4 regions of the Rhizobium pantanalense genome follow, and region 4 is predicted to be linked to each of the others. Evidence: predicted binding sites of a transcription regulator. Region 4 holds the regulator's gene; each other region holds the start of a gene.

Region 1 (4,879 bases), on a different contig from region 4:
AGGACAGCGTCGCCTATGCCAACCTCACGCTGGCTGTGGTCGACGAGCAGCACCGCTTCGGCGTTCACCAACGCTTGCGCCTGACCGCGAAGGGTATCTCTCCCCATATGCTTGTCATGACCGCAACGCCCATACCGAGAACGCTGGTGCTTGCCGCTTTCGGGGATATGGATGTTTCCAAGCTCACCGAGAAGCCGGCGGGACGCAAACCGATCCAAACGATCACCATTCCGAATGAACGGACCGGCGATATCGTCGCGCGTCTGAGAAGCGCGCTATCCGAAGGTAAAAAAGCCTATTGGATATGCCCACTTGTGGAGGAATCCGAAGAATCCGATTTAATGTCCGTCGAAGAACGCCATGAGACATTGACCAAGGTGCTCGGACCGGGCATCGGCCTGATCCATGGCCGGATGAGCGGCTCGGAAAAAGACGCCGTGATGATGGCCTTCAAGAATGGCGAGATCCGCCTGCTGGTCGCCACGACCGTCGTCGAAGTGGGCCTCGACGTGCCGGACGCAACCATCATGGTCATCGAACATGCGGAGCGCTTCGGCCTGGCGCAGCTGCATCAGCTACGCGGCCGCGTCGGACGTGGCGACGAAGCCTCGACCTGCATTCTGCTCTACAAAGGGCCGCTTGGCGAAACCGGGCATGCGCGGCTGTCGATCATGCGCGAGACGGAAGACGGCTTCCGCATTGCCGAGGAGGATTTGAAGCTGCGCGGCGAAGGCGAGCTTCTCGGCACGCGCCAGTCCGGCACACCAGGCTTCCGCATCGCCAGCCTGGAAGCCCATGCCGATCTTCTGGAAATCGCCCGCAAGGACGCAGCCTATCTCATCGAGCGCGATCCGGAGCTGACCAGCGAGCGTGGCGCAGCCGTTCGCACCCTGCTATACCTTTTCCGCCGTGACGAGGCGATCCGCTTCCTGCGAGCAGGCTGAGTGAATGGGCGCAGCGACTGCGCCCATCCCTGTTTCAAGAGATCACTTAGCTGCGAGGCCTGGAATGGTGACCTGGAATACCTGGAACATGGTATCGACATCGGCGCCGCTATCATCTTTGTAGGCGGCTCCAACCTGGAAACCATCCTGGGTGATGAAGTCGTTGTCATTGGCGACGAACAGGAAGTAATCGTCGGGCAGCTTCGGATCCTGAACGCTGACGATCGACATGGCCTCCCATTTTTCCGAGAGGTTGTTGCGGTCGTTCGGCGCGCCGTTATGCAGACCAAAGCGCGCTAGATCGGCGCTATCGTTGATATCGATGAAATTGCTGACTGCCGCCGGCTTGACTGAAGGATCAAGAACGCCCTTCGGCGCGACCGCCGTGTCGCCGTCGAACTTGCCGCCGGCAATATCGGTGGCAGCGGACACGTCGACGGCCACAATGCTGCGATAGAGCGACTTGTCGCCCTTCTGGCCATAGCCATTGTTGCTGTCGCGCGCCAGCATCAGGAAGCTTGTCGGTGAGAGCGCCACGATTTCGCTTTGGGCAGCGACGGCCGTCTTGCCCTTGTCATTGGTGAAGACCGGCAGAGGCACGACATATTCGTGCACCAGTTTCAGATGATCGAGATCGGTGGCATCGTAAACCAGCGCGCGGGTGTTCTGCCGCGTCGAGCTGGAATCTCCGCCATCCTGGCGAGTCGCGGACTGAAGCACGACGATCAGGAACTTGCCGTCCGGCGTCAGGGACATGCCTTCGAAGCCCTGATTATTTTGGCGCCCGCTGGTCGGATCCTTCGGATCGGGCGCGGCTTCGCCGGGACCGGGATTGTTCGAGGAAAAATTCACGAGGCCCTTGCGCATCGGCAGAAGCGCGGCCGGCGGAGCCGTGGCCGAGATCATCCGCCCATCCGCCGAGAAGCGGTAGATATAGGGACCGTATTCATCGCTGATGAACATCGAACCATCCGGCAGCCGGGCAATGGCTTCGTTATCGAGCGAGATCTTGCCGTTCGGTGCCTGCGGCAAAAGCGGCATACCGCCTTCCGCCTGGCGAACGCCGTTGGCGGGGTCAAGGCCGGTGGTTTCGTTGCCCTTGTTGTCTCTTAACAGCAGCGTATCGGCGAGCTTGCCTTCGAGGCCTGACTGTTCCTGGCCGGCTGGAGGCGTCGCACCGGGAGCAACCGGCGTCAGCTTGATATCGAGGGTGTTGAGACGCGCGCGGTAATCGGTGGTGCCGGCGACATTGTAGCCGCGGTCCGGCAGCAGCCACAGAGAACCGTTATAGCTGCCGTCGGCATTGCGAACCCAGCTCTTGCCATCGATCGACATGCCCGAACCGGAACCGAAGGTTTCACCGAACTTGTCGCGCAGATTGGCCGGTATACGGCCGACCGCGACGCGGCCCTTGTTGACCAGCGTCACGCCTTCAACCGTCACGGAATTATCCGCCAGCGCCAGCATCGGTGCCGTGAAAACAAATGTGGCAACCGCCGCCGACAGCAGCGGCAAGCTCTTCGAACGCATATATCTCAAGATAATATCCTCCTGATAAAAACCTTTGTGAAGGCAACGACATCCATCTCCCGCCTGTTTGCGGACCGCGTTGAAGAGCCGCAGCTCGGCGCCCGTGCCCCGAACATTCGATGTTGAGATACATGCGATTATCTGCCCCGACAGACGATCTAAGGCGTCAATATGATAGAGGCATGACAGTTCGCGCAGAACGCGAAGCTATTGATCCAACCATTGGAAGATGAGCAATTTAGCTCAAAGATTTCATCGGGACCTGTGGACGCAAGCTCTTTGTTGCCAGCAGTTCTTCCTTGTATTCCGGCGACACAAGGCCACCCGAGATCAACAGCTTGGCGCCATCTTCAGGGCTCATATTGAGCACGGTGATCTTTTCGCGCGGAACGAAGACAAGGAAGCCGGCCGTCGGCACGGGCGTCGGCGGCAGGAAGACCGCCACCATGTCCTGCCCCATGGCGTTGAATTTCGAAGCAATCTCACCCTTGGCATCGGTCGATATGAACACCATGGACCAGAGGCCCGGGCTTGGATATTCGATCAGCCCGACCTTCTTGAAGGATGTGCCCTGCTCTTTCAACACAGTCTCGAAGATCTGTTTGACGCTCTTATAGATGGTCCGCACCAGCGGCACGCGGTTGACGATCGATTCTCCGAAGCGGACGATGCTCTGACCGATCAGGTTCTTGGCCAGAAAGCCGACGATCGTGATGAAGATCATCGCGATCACCAGGCCGGTACCGGGAACGGCGAAGTTCAGATAGCTTTCGGGATCGTAGCGCGCGGGAATATAAGGGCGAACCCAGCTATCGGCCCAATGGACGACGGACCAGGTCAGCCACAGTGTAATGGCGATCGGAGCGCAGATAATCAGGCCGGCCAGGAAATTGTTTCTGATCCGCGTGGTTACGGACATTTTGATGAGTTTTTCAGTCATTCGCCGCTCGAAAACTCCGTTCCGCCGCCTACCGCTTTCAGGCAAATCCTCCCCACCATCTCAGTATAGGAATCGTGCCAGAAATCAGCGCGGCATACAACCCGCCAGCCGCGTTCGCGAGCCGAACAAACGCCCAACTCACGACGACGTGACAGCAAATGCGGGACGGAAGTTGTCCTATTCCACGGTGACCGATTTGGCGAGATTGCGCGGCTGATCGACGTCCGTGCCCATGAAGACGGCAGTATGATAGGCAAGCAATTGAATCGGCAGCGAGAATATGATTGGCGCGATGATCTCATCAACGACGGGCAAGGTGATCGTCGCCATGGTCGGCAACGTCGAGGCTGCCGCGCCAAGCTCATCCGTGATGAAGATGATTCGGCCGCCGCGCGCCGCCACTTCCTGCATGTTGGAAACGGTCTTGTCGAAGAAGCGGTCATGCGGAGCAATGACGATGACGGGCATATTCTCGTCGATCAGTGCGATCGGCCCGTGCTTCAACTCGCCAGCTGCATAGCCTTCGGCGTGGATATAAGAGATTTCCTTCAACTTAAGCGCGCCTTCCATGGCGAGCGGGAAGCTGGTGCCGCGACCCAAATAGAGCACGTCCTTGAACTTCGAGATTTCGCGCGACAGGCTTTCCATCTGCGGCTGGATGATATTCAGCACATTCGCCATGATACGCGGCATCTCGACGAGATGGCGCACCATTTCCTGTTCATCCTTGGCGCTGACCGTGCCTCGAGCGACGCCTGCCCCTATCGCGAGCGATGCGAGAACCGCTAACTGGCAGGTGAAAGCTTTCGTCGAGGCGACGCCGATCTCGGGACCTGCCAGGATCGGAAACACCGCGTCGGATTCACGCGCGATGGTCGATTCCCTGACATTGACCACGGCGCCGATCTTCAGGCCGTTGTCCCGGCAATAGCGCAGCGAAGCCAAGGTATCCGCGGTTTCGCCGGACTGGGAAATGAACAGCGCCGCCTGCGACGGCGACAACGGCATTTCGCGATAGCGGAATTCGGAGGCCACGTCGATTTCGACCGGCAGGCGCGCATAGCGCTCGAACCAGTATTTGCCAATTAAGCCGGCAAGATAGGCGGTGCCGCAAGCCGAAATCGCGAGGCCGGACACGCCGCCGAAATCGATCGTCGAGACACCCGGGCGCACGCGATGGCTGGTGAAATCAACGTAATGGCTCAGCGCATGCGAGATGACCTCCGGCTGCTCGTAGATTTCCTTTTCCATGAAGTGGCGGTGGTTGCCCTTGTCGACCACGTAGGCGGTCGCCTGGGAAATCTGCCGCGGCCGGCTCACTTCCTGGCCACTGAAATCGAGAATGGTCGCCCCGGCATGGGTGACGATGGCGCAGTCGCCATCGACAAGATAGGTGATTTCGTTGGTAAAAGGCGCAAGTGCGATGGCATCCGAGCCAAGGAACATCTCGCCCTTGCCGTAACCG
Region 2 (4,879 bases), 100 kb from region 4:
CGCTGCTGCTCTTGGGCTTGTTTGGCCTTGCGGCCCTTGCGCTTGCCGCCGTCCGCATCATCAAAGCCCGAGGCGCTGCGGGCAAGTCCGAGATTGCCGCTGCCGATGTCAGCGAAAGCGAGCATGATCGCCTGTGGGAGCACAGGGAAAGCGCTAATCTCCTTGCCACCATCCATGATGCGCTCGGCGATATCACCGTCACACGAAGCATCGACCGGCGGATTCTCTACGCCAGCGCCACGTTCTGCAGATTGACCGGCCGGCCGCATCCAGAGGGTCTGACGCTGGAGGAGACCGGCCTCGTATTCCGTACCGTCACCGGCGCGAAGCATCAGGATGCGGAAATCGCAACCCCTGAGGGGCTGCGCATCTTCGCCTGGCACGATGTCATGTTCCGCGATGCGGCGAACGGCCAATTATGCATACAGAGCATCGCGCGCGATGTGACGGAGGAGCGCCAGGCTGCGCGCCTGCGCGAAGACGCCAGACTGAAGGCCGAGTATAACAGCGCCGCCAAATCCCGCCTGCTCGCCACCGTCAGCCACGAGATCCGCACGCCGCTGTCGGGTATTCTCGGTATGAACCATCTCCTTGCACAGACCCCGCTGACCCTGGAGCAGGCAAATTATCTCGCCGGCATTCGCCAGTCGGGCCACGCGCTGGTGCAGTTGGTTGAAGATCTCTTGGATTTCTCCACGATCGAAGTCGGTCGCTTCCAGTTGCATCCACGCCAGGAGACTTTGCGGCCGTTGCTGGAAGGCGTCATCGAGATGCTTGCCCACCGAGCTCACGAAAAGGGCATAGAAATAGCTGCAAGTGTTGCGGCCGATGTTCCTGAGACCTTGGAATTCGATCCCGCCCGTCTGCGTCAGATCCTGTTTAATGTTATCGGCAACGCGGTGAAGTTCACGCAGACCGGTGGCGTTCTTGTCAGCGTCGATCTCCATGGCCGGGATTTGACGATCTCGGTGCGCGATAGCGGTCCGGGCATGACCGAGGAGGAGCAGGCCCGCGTCTTCGGTGAGTTCGAGCAGGCCGGTACCACAGTGGAAAGAAGCGCCGGCACCGGCCTTGGCCTTGCCATCTCCGCCCGCATCCTGCGCGAATTCGGCGGCGGGCTCAGCGTTGCGAGTGAGCGCGGCAAGGGCAGCGAGTTCGTCATTTCCTTCCCGGTCGGCCTCGTTGCAGGAGAGAATGGAAATGACCGGCGCAATACCATGCTCCGGGGCTCCCGTATCCTGCTGCTTGCCCCCGAAGGCGCCGCAAGTACGGCCATCATGCGGACCATACAGACGCTCGGCGGCCGCTGCAGGCTGATCGGCCCGAGTGATATGGACGATCTGCTGTCATCCTTCCCGATGGGCGAGGGTGGGGTATGGACGGATCTCATCGTCGACCATCGCATGGCGCCCTGGTATTTCAGCGAGGGAAATGCGCTTGCGGTGCCCCGGCTGCGCAAGATCTTCCTCGTCAATCCCGAGGAGCGCAACACTCATCCCCTCGATCTCTTCGACGCCTGGCTCATCCGTCCGCTGCGCGAGCAGTCGCTGATCGATGTGCTGAGAGGCCGCATGCGCGGCATGGAAAGACGCGAAGCCTTGATCGAAGCCGTCTCCGAGATCGGCATAACGACGCCGGAGGCGGAGGAGGACCGTGCGCTCGATATCCTGCTCGGCGAGGATGACCCGGTCAATGCGATGCTGGTTCGGGCCATGCTGTCCAAGGCCGGCCACAGGGTTCGCCTCGTCGAGGATTTCGACGGCCTTCGAGCCCGCATCGAAAAGGCCGAAACGCGACCGGAGCTGCTGGTGACGGATTTCAATATGCCGGGCGGCACGGGTGCGGCCGTGCTTGCGCAGTTGCGAGCCCAGGAACGCAGGCAAGGTCTGCCGGCGCTCCCGATCGTTGTATTGACCGCAGACAGCCGCGATTCAATCCGCCGTCAGGCGCTGCTGGCTGGCGCCGATGCCGTCATCGTCAAACCTGTGGATCCAGAGAAGCTGAAGACGGTGCTGAACGGCCTATCCAGATCGGTTTTCGAACGCGCCTGAAAATTAATGCCGATCTTCGGATGAGGAACAAGAAGCCGGCTTATCAATGTTCGATAGAAGCTGGAAAGAAGGCTCAACCAGGGGCATTTGTGGGCAGCTAAGTTGGGGACGGTGCGCCTGTTCGAAATTTGCAATGGGCACGGTTCTTGCATTTAGCCAAGCTGCGTGTCACTTTCCTGTCGCACGAATTTGGTTTATGGCGCTATATCGGCCCGCAGGGGGAGAATCGCCATGTCCATCGAAATTTTGAATCGCGAAGCTCAGGGCGAAATGGTTCAGTCTTCAAAGGCAACGGTTGAGCCGGTTGCCAGCGATGTGCTCGGACGCATCGGAAATCTCGAAACGCGCCTTGCCCGCACGGCGCGCGAAATCGATGCCGCTCAGGCCGTACGCTACCGCGTTTTCGTCGAGGAGATGAACGCGCAATTGCCGGCTGACGCCATGCGTCGTCAGCGCGATGTCGACAGCTGGGACAGCATTTGCGACCATCTTCTGGTGCTGGACCGTTCGCTTGAAGGTGATCCGGAAGACCAGATCGTCGGCACCTATCGCCTGCTGCGCCAGGAAGTGGCCATAGCGAATGGCGGCTTCTATTCCTCGTCGGAATTCGACATCGACGCGCTGCTTGCCCGTCATCCCGACAAGCGCTTCATGGAACTCGGCCGCTCCTGCGTGCTGCCGGATTATCGCACCAAGCGCACGGTGGAACTGCTCTGGCAGGGGAATTGGGCCTATGCGCTGAAGCATGGCATGGGTGCCATGTTCGGCTGCGCGTCCTTCCCCGGCATCCTGCCGGAACAGCACGCTCTGGCCCTGTCCTTCCTCTACCATAATGTCCTCGCCAAGGACGAATGGGCAGTCGGCGCACTGCCGTCGCTTGCCCGCAACATGGACCTGATGCCAGTCGAGGCTATCAATCCGAAAAAGGCACTGATGTCGCTGCCGCCTTTGATCAAGGGCTATCTGCGTCTCGGCGCCATGGTCGGCTCGACCGCTGTCGTCGATCATGCCTTCAACACAACGGATGTTCTGATCGTCCTTCCGATCGCCAGCATTTCCGACCGCTACGTGAATTATTACGGCGCGGATGCCGGTCGCTTCGCCAGCTGATAATATTAAGGAATCGCGAAAATATCGATTGCATCGGTGATACCGCGCAGCGCGACATGATGCGATTGCGGGGTGAGGCCGCGTTTTGTCATCAGTTCGGCGGCGCGGGGATGGTCGAGCACCGAGCTGGTGGCGAAGATCTCCCGTGATGTGGCGAGATGCTGGACGCGGGATGCGATATTGACCGTCTGCCCGAAATAATCCTGCCGTTCGTTCAGGCTGACCGCAATGCACGGCCCCTCATGGATGCCGATTTTCAGAAGAAGATCGTCATTGCCGCGCTCATTATTGAGGCTGAGCATGGCCTCGCGCATCCGCATCGCCGCGGTGAGCGCCCGATCCGGCGTAGGGAACGTTGCCATGACCGCATCGCCGATCGTCTTGACGACGGCACCCGCCTCCGCCGCCACGATCTCGTGCAGGATGCCGAAATGCGTCTTCACCAGATCGAAGGCAGCGAGATCGCCGACCCTTTCGTATAATTCGGTCGAACCGCGCAGGTCGGTAAACAGAAAGGTGAGGCTGGTGATCTTCAGTCGCTGATCTATGTCGATCGTGTCCGTGCGATAGATGTCGCGGAAGGTCTGGTTGGAAAGCAGGTGCTTGGCGGTCAGAAATGGCCGGCGTTGTCCCAGCAATGTGTGAAGGGCGTCATTTGCCACGCAGATCGATGGCAGCACACGAAGGTCCGTGTGGTTCTCCATCTGGATGCGTAGCGGGCCGGGTCTCAATTCTATGGCCTCGCTGTGCCGGTGCATGCGATCGAAAACGATGGAGAGGGTCTGCCTTTCCCTAGACGGCTCTCCCTTCACATCGAGAAATTGCGCCGCATGCGTGACAGGCTCGAAGATGATGGTAAATTCCGCCGGCAATTGAAGCGATATCACGGCTTTTTCGCCGGGCGGCAGTTCCAGGGATTCCAACACGAACTGATCGACCTTCTCTTCATATCCTTCATCTGGAAGGTCGATGCCGGAACCCCAATAGATCTGGCGGAAATATTCGAGCGGCGGCAGGTCGTGTGGGTTGTGCGCTTCTATGTGGCGCACGCGTGGGCTGACGGTGAAGGTGACTTCCACCATCTCGTCGAGCGTCGGCTCGTAGCCGGCTGCGCAAAGCGTGCAGTTATAGGTGTCGCTTTGCACGGTTTTCAGCGAGGTATTGGCATCCAATACCCCGCCGCAGCCGGGGCAAAGAACATTCCACGACATCTCGAACAGGCCAAGGCGCGATGCGTGCAAGAAGGCATTGACGGTCTGTTCTTGCTCGAAACCGTGCGCGGCCGCGAAGGCCAGTGCATTCACACGGTTGAGCTTGCGGTCGGGTGCCTCAAGGACGAGCCGCTCGATAGCATCGACGATATCCGCCTGCGCTGAATGGCGCAGGACTCCGAACAAGACCTGAGCTTCACCCATTCAAGCATTTTACACCGAATTTATACGGGAGCCCATCACCTTTGTTGGGTCTCCGGCGCAGTTTCATGAGGTGGCGCCTACGACCCCGCACCATAGGCCGCGATAGCGGCCATGTTGACGATGTCGGAATCCTTAGCCCCCATGGAAGTAATCTGCACCGGCTTGTCGAGGCCGACGAGCAGCGGCCCGATCACCGTGGAGCCGCCGAGTTCCTGCAGCATCTTGGTGGAAATCGCCGCAGAGTGGAAGGCGGGCATGACAAGCACGTTTGCCGGTCCGGAAAGCCGCGAGAAGGGATAGAGG
Region 3 (4,879 bases), on a different contig from region 4:
CGGGCAATATGGGCCTCGGCATCAACCTTCTGAGCGTGCTCGTCGAACAGGCGGCGCGGGCACTCCCCTCGAATGACTGGGATATCGAGGTGCTGGAGATGCATCATCGCCACAAGGTCGATGCCCCCTCGGGCACGGCACTCCTGCTCGGCCAGGCAGCGGCGAAGGGCCGCGGCATCGATCTCAACGACAATTCCGTTCGCGTTCGCGACGGCCATACCGGTGCGCGTCCCGCCGGCACGATCGGCTTTGCAACCCTGCGCGGCGGCGGCGTGGTCGGCGATCATTCGGTGATCTTCGCCAGCGAAAGCGAACGGCTGACGCTGTCGCACAATGCCGGCGACCGGTCGCTGTTTGCCCGCGGCGCGCTGCAGGCCGCGCTTTGGGCGCGCGACAAGAAACCCGGTCTCTATTCCATGCTCGATGTCCTCGGGCTCTCCACACGTTGATCCGAACCTGGAGCGGTTCGGCAGGAAACTGCCGAACCGCTCCATCCTTTTATTGTCTCGCAATTCCGGACGGAAAACCGCTACACACTTTTCTTGGAATTGCTTCATCAGGGAGAAATATTATGAGCGGTACTCTCGTCCTCGTTCGCCATGGCCAGAGCGACTGGAATTTGAAGAATCTCTTCACCGGCTGGAAGGATCCCGATCTGACGGCGCTTGGCGTCGAAGAAGCCAAGACCGGCGGCAAGGCTCTGGCCGATTATGGCATCAAGTACGACATCGCCTTCACCTCGGCCCTGACGCGTGCCCAGCACACGTTGAAGATCATCCTGGATGAAATCGGCCAGCCCGGCCTCGAAACGATTAGGGATCAGGCGCTGAACGAGCGCGACTATGGCGATCTCTCCGGCCTCAACAAGGATGACGCCCGCGCCAAGTGGGGCGAAGAGCAGGTTCACATCTGGCGCCGCTCCTACGACGTCCCGCCGCCCGGTGGCGAAAGCCTGCGCGATACGGGTGCCCGCGTCTGGCCCTATTACCTCACCGAAATCCTGCCGCGCGTGCTTGCCGGCCAGAACGTGCTGGTCGCGGCGCACGGCAATTCGCTGCGCTCGCTCGTCATGGTTCTCGATCGCCTGAGCAAGGCGCAGATCCTGGAGCTCAACCTCGCGACCGGCGTGCCGATGGTCTACAAGCTCAAGGCCGATTCCACCGTCGCCTCGAAAGAAGTCCTCGGCGACATGTCCGGCGCGCATTGAGCGCAAGTCACTAGGGCTGAAAAGCCCCTCACCCTAGCCCTCTCCCCGCCTGCGGGGAGAGGGGACTAGCTCTTCCAAAACTCCCGATTCCTACGGGATTGCGATGCGACGGAGAGCGCGTCTTTCCCCTTCTCCCCGCCAGCGGGGAGAAGGTGGCCGACAGGCCAGATGAGGGGCTGGCCCCCCAGCCTCAATTCTCAACGGTGAAACGCACCCTGTCCGCGGCGAAGCGCGAGATCGAATATTGCACCGGGACATTATCGAGATCCGCGTTCAGCGCCTGGGCAACGAGAACAATGGCGCCCGGGGATAGCTGCAGATCGGCGAGATCGCCTTCATCGGCATGCGTGGCGGTAATCTCGGTGACGATACGGACGTAATCCAAAACGCCAAGCTCCTTGAATGCCTTGGTGATCGAACCGGTCGTCCGATAGACCTCGGCGATATCACCGAACCGATCCGCCGGAAACCAGCTTGTTGCGCGCGATACCGGACGGTGATCCGCCTGGCCGAGCGTTTCGAGCCTTATTAGCGGCGTGCCCGTCTTGACCTTGAACTGTTTGGCCAATTCGGCGCTGGCGACCTCTTCGCCCGATGCAAGCAATACGCTGCGGGTCTCGCGCACCTGATCGCCGATCCCTTGTGAAAAGCGCGTGCGCCTTGAAATCGGAAAACTCAGCCGCTCCTTGCGCTCGATGAGCGTTCCCCGCCCCTGCACGGCCCGGACGATCCCCTCCTGCGCCAACGCCGCGAGCGCGCTCCGGATCGTATGCCGGTTCACGCCGAACTGCAGCGCCAGCACCGTTTCCGGCGGCACCATGCCCGTCTCGTCGAAGTCGCCGTGATTGATCGAGGTGCGAATGCGATCGGCAATCTGCCGCCAGAGCGCCACGCCCGTCTGCCTCTGTATCTTCTGCCCTGCCATTTCGCCCACTTGCCCTGTCACACGCTTGTCACGACTCACTAATAAATATAAAACTATCTTGTATGGTTGTCTATATCAATAGACATTTAGAGGAAGGCGCGATGAATTCAGCACAAAGGCAGGAAGCGGCGGCACAAGAGCGTCGGGAACGCAAGCGAGTCGCCGATCTTTTGGCGCAGGCAGAACGCGACGAGCTAGAGGCGGCCTGGGAAGCATTGCCGAGCAAGCCGACGGTACAGCCGGTGCGCGGCCCCGAGACCGGGCTCGTCATGGTACGCGGCCGCATCGGCGGCGGCGGCTCCCCCTTCAATCTCGGCGAAGTCACGGTGACACGCGCTACCGTCCGGCTGGCATCGAACACGATCGGCCATGCGCACGCACTTGGCACGGATCGTGAAAAGGCCCGGCTTTCGGCCATCTTCGATGCACTCTGGCAGCAATCGGCCACGAAGGATTTCGTCGAAAAGGCTCTTCTGCAGCCGGTTACGGAGCGTATCGCCGAATATGACCGCAAGCGCGCCGAAGAGACGGCAGCAACCCGCGTCGATTTCTTTACCATGGTTCGCGGAGAAGATTGATGAGCCTTTCCAGCACTCCGACCTTCGGCAACGAAGCCTTGACCGGCGGTTTCACCGATCCGGTCTTTGACGCCCAAAGCGTCTTCAAGATGACGATGGATGCCATGGCACGTCCGGGCACCCTGCAGACCGTTGCGGCCGACGTCGCGCCGCCCGCTCCGCTCGGTGTTGCCGCCGGCGCCATCGGCCTCACCCTTTGCGATCACGACACGCCGGTCTGGCTCTCCAACAGCCTGGCAAGATCGAGCCTGCCGGAATGGCTGGCCTTCCATACCGGAGCACCCGTCATTTCGGAACGGCTGGAGGCGCAGTTCGCCTTCATCGAAGCCGGTATGGCGCTTTCCTCCTTCAGCCAGTTCGGCATCGGCACCCAGGAATATCCGGACCGTTCCACGACCATTGTGCTTGAGATCGAAAGCCTGGAAGGCGGTAAGGACCTGGCGCTTTCCGGCCCTGGGATCAAGGACATCACCATGATTGCGCCAATCGGCTTACCGGATGCGCTGCTGCGCATCTGGAACGACAATCGCGCCCTTTTCCCGCGCGGCGTCGATCTCATCCTGACGGCGGGCCGGCAATTCCTTTGCCTGCCGCGCACCACCAAAATCACTGCGACGGAGATGTAACATATGTATGTTGCCGTAAAGGGCGGCGAAGCCGCCATCGCCAATGCTCACCGGCTGCTGGCCGACCGTCGCCGTGGGGACCGCTCGCTGCCGGCCGTCGGTATCGACCAGATCGTCGCGCAGCTCGCACTCGCCGTCGATCGCGTGATGGCCGAGGCCTCGCTCTATGACCGGACGCTGGCCGCACTTGCCGTTCGCCAGGCGCGTGGCGACATGATCGAAGCGATCTTCCTGCTCAGAGCCTACCGCACGACGCTGCCGCGCTTTGGCTATTCCCAGCCGCTCGACACTTCAGCAATGAAGATCGAGCGCCGCATCTCCGCGACCTATAAGGACTTGCCCGGCGGCCAGCTTCTCGGCCCGACCTTCGACTACACTCACCGCCTGCTCGACCCGAGCCTCCTGACTGACGAGCCGGTGGACGAGCCGATGCAGCGCCCGGCCGAAGACGGCCGCGTGATGCGCGTTTCCGAAATCCTCGATCAGGAAGGGCTGATCGAAGGCGATGGCACCATGCCGGTCGATCACGAGATCGGCGACCTCACGCGCGAACCATTGGAATTCCCGATGACCCGCGACCTTCGCCTGCAGGCGCTCGCCCGCGGCGACGAAGGCTTTCTGCTGGCTCTCGGCTATTCGACGCAGCGCGGTTACGGCCGCACCCACCCCTTCACCGGCGAAATCCGCATCGGCGAAGTTGAAGTCGAATTCGACATACCGGAACTCGGCTTTGCCGTCTCGCTCGGCCGCATCCAGGTGACCGAATGCCAGATGGTCAACCAGTTCAAGGGTTCGGCCAAGGCACCGCCGCAGTTCACCCGGGGCTACGGCCTAGTCTTCGGCCAGAGCGAGCGCAAGGCGATGGCGATGTCGCTGGTCGACCGCGCGCTGCGCGCCGAGGAGCTCGGCGAAGACATCGTTGCGCCGGCCCAGGACGAGGAATTCGTCATCTCCCACTCCGACAATGTGCAGGCGACCGGCTTCGTCGAACATCTGAAGCTGCCGCATTATGTCGACTTCCAGGCTGAGCTCGACCTGGTGCGGCGCATGCGCTGCGATTTCGAAGCCGCTCGCGATCGCGGCATGGAACCCATGACGGAGGCAGCCGAATGACCGAACTCGCCACCTACAACTTCGCCTATCTCGACGAGCAGACAAAGCGGATGATCCGTCGTGCCATCCTGAAGGCCATCGCCATTCCCGGCTATCAGGTTCCCTTCGCCTCGCGCGAAATGCCGATGCCGTACGGCTGGGGCACTGGCGGCGTGCAGCTGACGGCGGCGATCATTGGTCCGCAGGACGTTCTGAAGGTCATCGACCAGGGTGCCGACGACACGACCAATGCCGTCTCCATCCGCGCCTTCTTTCAGAAGGTCGCCAACGTCGCCGTGACCACCCGCACGGAAGAGGCAACCATCATCCAGACGCGCCACCGCATCCCGGAAGCCAAGCTCGGCCCGAACCAGGTGTTGGTCTATCAGGTGCCAATCCCGGAACCGTTGCGTTTCCTGGAGCCGCGCGAAACCGAGACGCGCAAGATGCA
Region 4 (4,879 bases):
CAAATGCTCGGCGCGGATCGCCTGCAGCAGCTCCGCCTGCGGGATGGCCGCCTTGACACCAAGCATCAGGCCTTCGCCGCGAACGTCCTCGATGATATCCGGGAAGCGATCCTTGAGCGAGGCGAGCCCCTGGCGGAACACCAGCGCTACATCGCGCACATGCTGCAGGAAGCCTTCGGCAAGCACGATGTCGAGAACGGCGTTGCCGACTGCCATGGCAAGCGGATTGCCGCCATAAGTCGAACCGTGTGTGCCGGCTTTCATACCGGAAGCGGCTTCCGCCGTCGCAAGGCACGCACCGAGCGGGAAGCCACCGCCGATGCCCTTGGCGACCGCCATGATATCGGGCTTGATGCCGGCCCATTCGTAGGCAAAGAGCTTGCCCGTGCGGCCGACGCCACACTGTACTTCGTCGAGGATCAGCAGCAGGCCGTGCTCATCGCAGATCTCACGCAGCCCGCGCAGAAACTCGTTGGTCGCGGGACGAATGCCGCCCTCGCCCTGGACCGGCTCGATCAGGATCGCAGCCGTCGCATCCGTGATGGCGGCACGCACGGCATCGAGATCACCGAACTCCACCTGATCGAAACCCGGTGCCTTAGGCCCGAAGCCCTCGATATACTTCTCCTGGCCACCTGCGGCGATGGTCGCGATGGTGCGGCCGTGGAAGGCGCCCTCGAAGGTGATGATATGGAACTTCTCGGGATGCCCCTTGGCGAATTGATAGCGCCGCGCCGTCTTGATGGCGCATTCCAGCGCCTCGGCGCCTGAATTGGTGAAGAACACCTTGTCGGCGAAGGTCGCTTCCGTCAGCCGCTTCGACAGCTTCTCCTGACCAGGCACCTCATAAAGGTTGGACAGATGCCAGACCTTGTCGGCCTGGGCCTTCAATTCGGCGACGAGATGGGGATGAGCGTGACCGAGCGAGTTGACCGCGACGCCGGCTGCGAAATCGAGGTAGCGCTCGCCATTTTCGGTGACCAGCCACACGCCCTCGCCTCGCTCGAACCGTAACGGAGCGCGCATATAGGTGTCATAAAGCGGCGTGGTCTCGGCCATGGCCATATCTCCTCGATCACAACTTTAAGGACCGATCGCTTCCATTTGATGAAACGGGTCCGAAAAAATCAAAAATGCCGCCTTGCGGCGGCCTGGGCACTATTGATGTTTTGCACCGCGATGTCAACAAAACTGGCGCTTTAGCAGGTGCGAGATAGCGCTTGCGGGCAAAAGAGATAGGTTCAGCCGCGCCTATTGCAGAAATGCCACGCCTGGGCAGCAAGTTGGGGAAAACCTCGAAATCGATTCCTCAAGATTCTCGCGACTCTTGTCACGGAGTCAGCCTCACACTAGGTTAAAAAGCAATTGCTAGACTGCATGCGGCGGAACTAGTCACCACAATTTTAGAGCGTTTCGCGCCTCGTTCCCATGCGAGGCAATGGTGAGGGATTCTGCCATCGGAAACGCGACAGCGGAGACAGGGCATGAATTGGACAGACGAACGCGTCGAGAAGCTGAAAAAGCTATGGTCCGAAGGGTTGAGCGCCAGCCAGATCGCTGCGCAGCTCGGTGGCGTGAGCCGTAATGCCGTCATCGGCAAGGTGCACCGCCTGAACCTTCCTGGCCGAGCGAAGGCGGGCGGCACGGCAACCGCGGCGCGCACGCCGAAGCGCAGCGCAGCAGCACCCCGCACCGCAACCTACGGATCGCGCGTTGCCACCCGTACGGTCGTCGCCCGCCAGCAGGGCGCAACCATGCTGAAGGAAGAGATCGAGGTCGATTCCGTCAATGAAATCCAGTATCGTCCGGCATCGAACGTCGTCGTTCCGATCTCTCGCCGCCTCGGCCTGACGGAACTGACGGAGCGCACCTGCAAGTGGCCGGTCGGCGACCCGCTGAAGGACGACTTCCACTTCTGCGGCAATGACAGCCCGGATTCTTCGCCGTACTGCACCTATCATCAGCGCATGGCATACCAGCCGGTGCATGACCGCCGTCGCAACAACGGCTGAAAGTCACAGCAAGACAATGAGAAACGGGCCCATCGAGGCCCGTTTTTCTATTTCCGCCGCTATTTAAAGCACGTCACGATCTTTCAGATTCGCTTCCCGTGCTTTAGGTTTTCCGTCTGGCGCATGTCGTTCTCGCAAAACCGCTACGCACTTTTGCGCGACATGCTTTAGTGATACCCGAGCGGCAAACCGCTCAGGTTTCCATGGAATAGCCCGCGCCGCGAACGGTGCGGATGACATCCTGCATATTGGAGAAATTGAGCGCCTTGCGCAGGCGGCCGACATGGACGTCGACAGTGCGTTCGTCGACGTAGATATCGTGACCCCATACGCCGTCGAGCAGCTGCGAGCGCGAGAAGACGCGGCCGGGCGAGGACATCAGGAATTCCAGCAGGCGGAATTCCGTCGGCCCCAGCCGTACTTCGCGGCTCTTGCGGTGGACGCGATGGGTTTCTCGGTCCAGCTCGATATCGCCGCAGCGCAGCACCGTGGAGAGAACCTCCGGGCGGGCACGCCGCAGCATCGCCTTGACGCGAGCCATCAGCTCCGGCGTCGAGAACGGCTTGACGACATAATCGTCCGCGCCGGTCGAAAGCCCACGCACGCGCTCGCTTTCCTCGCCGCGGGCCGTCAGCATGATGATCGGCAGTCGCTCCGTCTCCGGCCGCATACGCAGCCGGCGGCAGAGCTCGATGCCCGATACGCCGGGGAGCATCCAGTCGAGGATCAGGAGATCGGGGATGCGCTCCTGGAGACGCAGCTCGGCCTCATCGCCTCTGAGGATCGTGTCGACCTCGAAGCCTTCGGCCTCAAGATTGTAGCGCAGCAGAACGCTGAGCGCTTCCTCGTCTTCTACAACAGCAACTCTCGGAACCATGCGCCTATGGTCTCCTTTCTTCGCTTCCAGATTATTCCGTCACTGCGCCGACGGTATTGGCGGTATCGTCCTTCGGGCGCTCGCCTTCGGGCTGAGCACCTGTCGCCATGTAATAGATCGTCTCGGCGATATTGGTGGCGTGGTCGCCGATGCGCTCGATGTTCTTGGCGCAGAAGAGAAGATGCGTGCAGGTGGTGATGTTGCGCGGATCTTCCATCATGTAGGTCAGCATCTCGCGGAAGAGCGAGGTGTACATGGCGTCGATTTCCTCGTCACGTTCGCGGATCGACACCGCCTTATCGGGCGAGCGGGTCGCGTAGACATCGAGAACTTCCTTGAGCTGGCTCAGCGCCAGTTCGGAGAGATGCTCGATGCCGCGGGCGAGACGGCGGGGGACGCCAGTGCCCTGCACGGCGATGACGCGCTTTGCGGTGTTCTTTCCGAGATCGCCGACGCGCTCCAGGTCAGAAGCGATGCGGATCGATCCCATGATTTCGCGAAGGTCGGCTGCCATCGGCTGGCGGCGGGCGATGGTGACGATCGCCTTGTCACCGACTTCGCGCTCGGCATGGTCGAGAACCACGTCGTCGGAGATGACTTTCTGGGCCAGAGCCGCGTCGCTGTTGACGAGAGCGCGTACGCTGTCGCTAACCATCTGCTCGGCCAGGCCGCCCATTTCAGCAATGCGGCGCGTCAGGAACTTCAGGTCTTCGTCATAGGCTGACAGAATGTGAGTGGAGACCATTTTTCTATCCTCAAAGTGAACTGTGTGAAAGGAGCCGCGCGCCTGCCATCATCAACCAAAACGGCCCATGATGTAATCCTGCGTGCGGAAATCGTCGGGATTGGTGAACATCTTATCGGTGTCGTTCTCCTCGACCAGGTGGCCGAGATGAAACATTGCGGTACGCTGCGAGACGCGGGCTGCCTGCTGCATGGAATGCGTCACGATGACGATGGTGAAATTCTCCCGCAGCTCGTGGATGAGATCCTCGACCTTGGCGGTCGCGATCGGATCGAGCGCCGAGCACGGCTCGTCCATCAGGATGACCTCCGGGCTGACGGCAACGGCGCGCGCGATGCACAGACGCTGCTGCTGACCGCCCGACAAGCTCGTGCCGGCGTCATGGAGGCGATCCTTCACCTCACCCCAGAGACCGGCCTTCTGCAGGCTTGTTTCGACGATATGCTGGAGATCGGCCTTTGAGCGATGCAGGCCATGGATGCGCGGACCGTAGGCGACGTTCTCATAGATGGACTTCGGAAACGGGTTGGGCTTCTGGAAGACCATGCCGACGCGCGCGCGCAATTCCACCACGTCAATGCTGTCGTCGTAGACATCCTGATCGTCGAGCGTGATCTTGCCGGTGACGCGGCAAGTCTCGATCGTATCGTTCATGCGGTTGAGGCAGCGCAGGAAGGTGGACTTGCCGCAGCCTGAAGGGCCGATCAGAGCCGTGACCGTATTGGCGCGGATCTTCAGATTGACGTCGAAGAGCGCCCGCTTGTGGCCGTAATAGACCGAAACATCCTGGCCGATCATCTTGTAGGGGATCGTCGTCATCTTCTTGGCCAAGGCTCTTTCGCTGGCGGCTTCCGTCATCATGTTCATTTCGTGCGCCCTCCCTTACCAGCGCCGCTCGAAGCGGCGGCGCAGCAGGATGGCGCCGATGTTCATCGCGACGAGGAAGAAGAGAAGCACAATGATGGCGCCGGATGTCCTTTCGACGAAGGCCCGCTCGGCTTCGCTCGCCCACATGTAGATCTGCACCGGCAGCGCCGTCGAAGGATCGAGCGGCGATGCCGGATAGTTGGCAACGAAGGCGACCATGCCGATCAGAAGCAATGGCGCGGTCTCGCCAAGCGCATGGGCAAGCCCCAGGATCGTGCCTGTCAGAATGCCGGGCATCGCAAGCGGCAACACATGATGGAAGACCATCTGCATCCGCGAAGCCCCAAGCCCGAGCGCCGCGCTGCGGATCGACGGCGG

What was found. The regulator PhoB, encoded in region 4, activates phosphate uptake and scavenging genes when phosphate is short. The targets are predictions, from matches to a motif close to TGTCATNNANCTGTCAT.
Region 1: a site for PhoB is predicted at 2,646-2,662, ahead of PH558_RS15255 (esterase-like activity of phytase family protein). Genes of this name have one in related genera too.
Region 2: a site for PhoB is predicted at 2,218-2,234, ahead of olsB (l-ornithine N(alpha)-acyltransferase). Genes of this name have one in related genera too.
Region 3: a site for PhoB is predicted at 2,148-2,164, ahead of phnF (phosphonate metabolism transcriptional regulator PhnF). Genes of this name have one in related genera too.

What each region holds. Positions count from the first base shown of each region.
Region 1 covers NZ_JAQJCH010000005.1:233,783-238,661, reverse strand. Annotated here, with positions in the region: gene recG (ATP-dependent DNA helicase RecG) at 1-944, shown strand, start outside; gene PH558_RS15255 (esterase-like activity of phytase family protein) at 987-2,474, opposite strand; gene PH558_RS15250 (DUF502 domain-containing protein) at 2,713-3,414, opposite strand; gene glmS (glutamine--fructose-6-phosphate transaminase (isomerizing)) at 3,592-4,879, opposite strand, start outside.
Region 2 covers NZ_JAQJCH010000003.1:244,378-249,256, reverse strand. Annotated here, with positions in the region: gene PH558_RS10605 (PAS domain-containing hybrid sensor histidine kinase/response regulator) at 1-2,051, shown strand, start outside; gene olsB (l-ornithine N(alpha)-acyltransferase) at 2,283-3,161, shown strand; gene PH558_RS10595 (adenylate/guanylate cyclase domain-containing protein) at 3,167-4,576, opposite strand; gene PH558_RS10590 (NADP-dependent malic enzyme) at 4,654-4,879, opposite strand, start outside.
Region 3 covers NZ_JAQJCH010000014.1:80,566-85,444, forward strand. Annotated here, with positions in the region: gene dapB (4-hydroxy-tetrahydrodipicolinate reductase) at 1-449, shown strand, start outside; gene PH558_RS29150 (2,3-bisphosphoglycerate-dependent phosphoglycerate mutase) at 572-1,207, shown strand; gene phnF (phosphonate metabolism transcriptional regulator PhnF) at 1,398-2,132, opposite strand; gene phnG (phosphonate C-P lyase system protein PhnG) at 2,234-2,710, shown strand; gene phnH (phosphonate C-P lyase system protein PhnH) at 2,710-3,336, shown strand; gene PH558_RS29170 (carbon-phosphorus lyase complex subunit) at 3,340-4,449, shown strand; gene PH558_RS29175 (alpha-D-ribose 1-methylphosphonate 5-phosphate C-P-lyase PhnJ) at 4,446-4,879, shown strand, end outside.
Region 4 covers NZ_JAQJCH010000003.1:140,116-144,994, forward strand. Annotated here, with positions in the region: gene PH558_RS10060 (aspartate aminotransferase family protein) at 1-1,059, opposite strand, end outside; gene PH558_RS10065 (GcrA family cell cycle regulator) at 1,485-2,012, shown strand; gene phoB (phosphate regulon transcriptional regulator PhoB) at 2,206-2,889, opposite strand; gene phoU (phosphate signaling complex protein PhoU) at 2,921-3,634, opposite strand; gene pstB (phosphate ABC transporter ATP-binding protein PstB) at 3,686-4,501, opposite strand; gene pstA (phosphate ABC transporter permease PstA) at 4,517-4,879, opposite strand, start outside.